DNA from 2 places in the Pseudomonas sp. NPDC096917 genome. Region 2 is predicted to be linked to the other one. Evidence: predicted binding sites of a transcription regulator. Region 2 holds the regulator's gene; the other holds the start of a gene.
The links. The regulator sigma-54, encoded in region 2, starts transcription at its own class of promoters, with help from an activator protein. The targets are predictions, from matches to a motif close to ANTGGCATNNANNTTGCTNT.

Region 1: the regulator sigma-54 is predicted to act here: its motif matches at 2,020-2,039, upstream of flgB (flagellar basal body rod protein FlgB).

Annotation. Positions count from the first base shown of each region.
Region 1 is NZ_JBIWEO010000034.1:7,793-10,929, forward strand. It holds gene flgE (flagellar hook protein FlgE) at 1-344, opposite strand, end outside; gene flgD (flagellar hook assembly protein FlgD) at 365-1,090, opposite strand; gene flgC (flagellar basal body rod protein FlgC) at 1,106-1,549, opposite strand; gene flgB (flagellar basal body rod protein FlgB) at 1,553-1,960, opposite strand; gene cheR (protein-glutamate O-methyltransferase CheR) at 2,171-2,998, opposite strand; gene ACIQYF_RS23220 (chemotaxis protein CheV) at 3,044-3,137, opposite strand, start outside.
Region 2 is NZ_JBIWEO010000006.1:99,862-102,998, forward strand. It holds gene ptsN (PTS IIA-like nitrogen regulatory protein PtsN) at 1-266, opposite strand, end outside; gene hpf (ribosome hibernation-promoting factor, HPF/YfiA family) at 279-587, opposite strand; gene ACIQYF_RS08920 (RNA polymerase factor sigma-54) at 664-2,157, opposite strand; gene lptB (LPS export ABC transporter ATP-binding protein) at 2,382-3,107, opposite strand; gene lptA (lipopolysaccharide transport periplasmic protein LptA) at 3,107-3,137, opposite strand, start outside.

The DNA of each region.
Region 1 (3,137 bases), on a different contig from region 2:
GTCACATAGCCGTCTTTGTCGGCCTTGAACGTACCGGCACGGGTATAGCTCAGGGCGCCGTTGTCGCTCAATACAAAAAAGCCGCTGCCTTGAATGCCCATGTCCAGCAGATTGCCGGTGTTATTGACCGCACCCTGGCCGAAGTTTTGCGACACGTTGGCCAGATTGACACCGCTGCCGATGGTTTTGCTGCCCACGCCCAGCTTGCTGGCCGAGTACACATCCGCAAACTCAGCACGCGAAGACTTGAAGCCGGTGGTGGCGACGTTGGCGATGTTGTTGCCGGTAACGTCGAGTTGTTTGTTCGCCGCGTACAGGCCGCTAAGGCCGATATTGAATGACATGTATCTCTCCTTGAGTCGGCTTAGAGGCCAATGGTCTGGACTTTGGAAATACCAATGCTGCCCAGACCTGCGAGGTTGAGCATGATTTCGCCACCGGTTTTGCTCAGGGTCACGCTGTTAACCGTGGCTGGCAAATACGTGGTGAGCGCGGTGGTGCCGGTGTCGTTTTTGGTCGATGCACTAAAGGTGTAGGACCCCTTGTCCAGCAACACGCCCTCGTCGTCCTTGCCGTCCCAGGTAAAGTCCACGTTGCCGGCTTTCTGGACGCCCATATCGAGGGTTCTGACCACTTCGCCGTCAGCATCGGTGATGGTGATCGTGGGCTTGGAGTCCGCGTCTTTGACCACCACCGTGCCGTTGAAGGGCTTGGCGCTCGAGGGGTCGACATACGCTTCGCCGGTTTGCACGATCACCGAGCGACCGACCAGCGACGAGGCCTGCAAGGCTTGCGACGACTGCAAGCCCCCGGACAAGGAGTTGACCGTGTCGTTAAGCGTGGTGATGCCTTCAAGGCTGCTGAACTGCGCCAACTGTGCAACGAATGCAGTGTTGTCTTGCGGATCGAGCGGGTTCTGGTTTTTGAGCTGGGTTACCAGCAGTTGCAAAAACGCGTCCTTGCCCAGCGACTGGCTGCCGGTTGCCGCCTTGGAAGCGGCCTCCAGACTGGTGTCGGTGGTTGAGGTCTTGGCAGAGTTGGCGAGGATCTGATTCAGGGTCAAACCACTGGTGGAATCGGTCACGCTCATGTGTGTCGCCCCTTATCACTGACCGAGGGTCAGGACCTTCTGCATCATGGTTTTGGCGGTGTTCATCATTTCGGCGTTGGTCTGGAACGAACGACTGGCCGAAATCATGTCAGCCATTTCTTCAACCACGTTGACGTTGGGGTAGTACACATACCCCTTGGCGTCGGCAGAAGGATGATTGGGTTCGTAGCGGGCCTGCAGCTCGCTTTGGTCTTCGACCACGCCCAGCACCTGCACACCTTGGCCGGCAGCGTCCTGGTGTTGAAACAAGGAATCGCCGTTACCGCCCTGCGCGCCCTGAAACATAGTGGCGAACACGGGATGACGCGCGCGGTAGGTCTGATCGATGCTCGACGACACGGTTTCGGCGTTGGCGATGTTACTGGCGACGGTGTTCAGGCGCGTGGTCTGAGCGCTCATGCCGCTACCGGCAATATTGAAAACACTGGCTAGAGACATGAATTACTCTCCACGCAGGGCTGACATCAGCCCTTTGAATTTGCTGTTGAGCAGGGTAAAGCTGGCCTGAAAGTTGACCGCATTTTCTGCGTAATTCGACTGTTCGAGCTGAGCGTCTACGGTGTTCTGGTCAATCGAGGGTTGCATGGGCGTGCGGTACAGCAACGATTCGTCGCCGCTGCTCAGGCCTTGCGCTTCGATATGGCGGCTATGGGTCTTGTTCAAGGCAAAGGTGCCGTTCTGGTTTTTATCGTTCTGCGCGGCGAGCACAGCGGCAAAATCCAGATCCCGAGCCTTGTAGTTCGGGGTATCGGCGTTGGCGATGTTGTTCGCCAGCACTTCGGCGCGTTGTGCGCGAAAGCCCAGGGCTTGCTCATGGATACCGAGCGCTTTATCGAAGCTGATGCTCATGTCGGGAAACCTTTGTGGGCTGGCCTGAGGATGTGGCTCAGGCGTTACATGGCAGGGATAGAGCAAACCCCGTGCCAGTTTGGACAGCGCCGTATTTCAAGGCTTTGCGTGGAGTTGTAAAGCGGCAACGGCACAAAAGCGGCAACAGATTTCCGCTGCCTGCCGCTTTTCTGCCGTTCGAGGGTCGACACCCATCCCCTGTGGAGAATGTTATTTCGCCTGGTAGATGATGCCCGGGCTGCATTGAACCATCTGGTAATGGTCCGGCAAGCCGTTGAGCGCTTCGGAGGCGCCCAGGAACAAGTAGCCGCCCGGCTTCAGAGTGCTGTGAATGCGCAGCAGGATGTCTTTTTTCACTTCGGCCGAGAAGTAGATCAATACGTTGCGGCAGAACACGATGTCGAACTTGCCAAATCCGGCGTAGCTGTCCAGCAAATTGAATGAACGAAACTCAACCCGGTTTTTGATCGGCGCCTTGATCACCCAGCGCCCCGGCGCCTTGGGCTCGAAATATCGTTGCAAGCGCTCCTGCGACAAACCACGGCCAATCGCCAGGTTGTCGTATTCGCCGGATCGGCACGTGTTGAGCATCAGGCTCGACAGGTCGGTGGCAACAATTTGCACCCCCGACTTCAAGTGCCCCAGGTTGCTGCGCTCATACTCGTCGATCGCCATCGACAGCGAGTACGGCTCTTGCCCCGAAGAACACGCGGCCGACCAAATGCGCAAGCGTTGCCCCGGATGGGCCTTGGTCAACTCGGGCAACACTTTGTTTTTCAGGACTTCAAAGGGATAAGTGTCACGAAACCACAGGGTTTCGTTGGTGGTCATGGCATCGACGACTTGCTCACGCAACCCGCTGCGCGGCTGGCTCTGGATACGCTGAATCAGCTCACCCAACGACTTGATCCCTTGCTGCTCCATCAGCTTGTTAAGACGGCTGGAGACGAGGTATTGCTTGTTTTCACCGAGCAAAATGCCACAGGCTTTTTCCAGGAAGACCCGGAATTGTTCAAAATCCAAATTAGCCGTCGACAAATGATCGTGCCTCTAAAATCGTGTTGACCGCCAGGGGCTGCGCCCCTAGCTGTGGTCTGCTGCTTTGATCCGGTCGACAACCCGGGATGCCAGGTCATCAGGCCGGAATTTAGCCAAAAAGTCATCGGCACCGACTTTC
Region 2 (3,137 bases):
TCTATGGGAGCATCCAGGTGCAGCAAGGCGCTAACGGGCGACTTGCAACCCTTGAGGCGGCAATGAGGGATGGCGATGCCGTTACCAAAACCGGTGGAACCCAGTTTTTCACGGGCGATCAGGGCTTCAAAAACATCTTGCTGTTCCAGATCAGGTACTTCGCGGCTGATCAGGTTGGCAATTTGCTCGAGCGCTTTCTTTTTACTGCCGCCCGGCGCGTTCACCAGGGAACGGCCGGGGGTCAGGATATTTTCAAGTTGAATCATGGGTAGGGAGTATTAACGACCCGTAGCGCCCTGAAGCAGGCTTTGGGTCTTTTCCTTATGCTTTTTCAGTTGGCGATCAAGCTTCTCGTAGAGGTTGTCGATGGCGGTGTACATGTTTTCATGAACAGCATTACCGACAACCTCTCCACCGTGAATATTGAGAGTAGCCTCGATTTTCTGCTGAAGTTTTTCAACAGAAAGAATCACCTGCACGTTGGTGATTTTGTCGAAGTGGCGCTCCAGTCGTGCGAATTTGTCATTGATCGAGTCGCGCAGCGCTTGGGTGACTTCCAGATGTTGTCCACTGATGTTGACTTGCATACAGTTTCTCCTTCTGTTGCCATTGCATAAAGTGACAGGCTGAGCAGCCTGCCACTGAAACGCTGTGGCCCGTGGCTTACATCAAACGCTTCCGCTCGCTTGAAGGCGCGATCCCGAGGGATTCGCGGTACTTGGCTACGGTGCGACGGGCCACCTGAATACCTTGTGCCTCCAGTAAACCAGCGATCTTGCTGTCACTCAACGGCTTTTTCTGATTTTCAGCCGCGACCAGTTTTTTGATGATGGCGCGGATCGCTGTGGACGAGCATTCCCCCCCTTCAGAGGTGCTGACGTGACTCGAAAAAAAGTACTTCAATTCATAAATACCGCGCGGGGTATGCATGAACTTCTGGGTGGTCACCCGTGAAATGGTCGATTCGTGCATGCCGACGGCTTCTGCAATGTCATGCAGGACCAGCGGTTTCATCGCCTCGTCACCATATTCCAGAAAACCACGCTGATGCTCGACGATTTGGGTCGCCACTTTCATCAGTGTCTCATTGCGGCTCTGCAGGCTTTTGATGAACCAGCGAGCTTCTTGCAACTGGTTGCGCATGAAGGTGTTGTCGGCGCTGGTATCAGCTCGGCGTACGAAACCTGCGTATTGCGGGTTGACCCGCAGGCGCGGCACCGACTCCTGGTTCAATTCCACCAGCCAGCGCTCGTTGTCCTTGCGCACGATGACGTCAGGAACGACGTACTCGGCTTCGCTGGACTCGATTTGCGAGCCAGGACGCGGGTTCAGGCTTTGTACCAGCTCGATGACCTGGCGCAGCTCGTCTTCCTTGAGCTTCATGCGGCGCATCAACTGGCTGTAGTCGCGGGCGCCCAGCAGATCGATGTAATCGGTCACCAAGCGCTTAGCTTCGTTAAGCCAAGGTGTTTTCGCGGGCAGTTGGCGCAATTGCAGCAGCAGGCACTCGCCCAGATTGCGCGCACCAATGCCGGCCGGTTCGAATTGCTGAATGCGGTGCAGAACGGCTTCGATCTCGTCGAGTTCGATGTCCAGTTCTGGATCAAAGGCTTCCAGGATCTCTTCGAGCGTTTCGTCGAGGTAGCCCTGATTGTTGATGCAGTCGATGAGTGTTACGCCGATCAGTCGATCGGTGTCTGACATTGGCGCGAGGTTCAATTGCCACAGCAGATGGCTTTGCAGGCTTTCACCAGCAGAGGTGCGGGTAGTGAAGTCCCACTCGTCATCATCGCTGCTTGGCAAGCTGCTGGCGCTGGTCTGGTAGATGTCTTCCCAGGCAGTGTCGACAGGTAGATCGTTAGGGATGCGCTCGTTCCAATCGCCTTCTTCCAGGTTATCCACAGTCGGCGCGGATTCTTGGTAAGAAGGTTCCGGAATGTCGTTACTGGGTTTTTGCTCAATGTTGTCTGCCAGGGGATCAGCATTATCGAAGTCGTCGCCATCTTCCTGGCGTTCGAGCATCGGATTGGATTCCAGGGCCTCCTGGATTTCCTGTTGCAGGTCCAGGGTCGACAATTGGAGCAGACGGATGGCTTGTTGCAGCTGAGGTGTCATTGTCAGCTGCTGGCCCATTCTCAGGACTAGCGATGGTTTCATGGCAGGGGCTTAACACCTTATTCGCCGGCGCACATGGCGCCATCCACTACAAGGGCGCGTGAGCGCCAAACATAAGCAAATTATATGCCTGTAACCGGTGCGTTTGCCTAGGGGGCATTTTTAATAAGTTTGTGTTATGGCCGATAACGGCGTGAGTGCGGACCCTGAAAGACGCGGCAATGCATGCGATTGCTCAATGCTTCAGGGCCCGCTCTCCCGTGGGTTTAGAGGCGGAACTCGTGACCCAGGTACACTTCTCTCACCAACTCGTTGGCAAGAATCGTTTCAGCATCGCCTTCAGCGATCAGTTGACCGTCGTTGACGATATAAGCCGTTTCGCAGATGTCGAGGGTTTCACGGACGTTGTGATCTGTGATCAGCACGCCAATGCCCTTGGCTTTGAGGTGATGAATAATTTGCTTGATGTCGCCCACGGAGATGGGGTCAACGCCTGCAAACGGTTCATCGAGCAAGATGAACTTGGGGTTGGTGGCCAATGCGCGGGCAATTTCTACCCGGCGACGCTCACCACCGGACAAGCTCATGCCGAGGCTGTCGCGGATGTGGTTGATATGGAACTCCTGCAGCAGGCTTTCCAGTTCTTTGCGACGACCGGCCTTGTCGAGTTCGTGGCGCGTTTCGAGAATCGCCATGATGTTATCGGCCACCGACAGCTTGCGAAAAATCGAGGCTTCTTGTGGCAGGTAGCCGATGCCGGCTCGCGCGCGGCCATGCATAGGTTGGTGGCTGACGTCCAGATCGTCGATCAGCACTCGACCTTGATCAGCCTGAACCAGGCCCACGATCATGTAGAAACAGGTGGTTTTACCCGCACCGTTTGGGCCGAGCAAGCCAACGATTTGCCCGCTGTCGATCGACAGGCTCACGTCACGTACCACTTGGCGACTCTTGTAGCTTTTAGCTAAATGCTGGGCTTTAAGAGTTGCCATTACTGGGCCTTCTGCTGGTCGGTTTTCTTC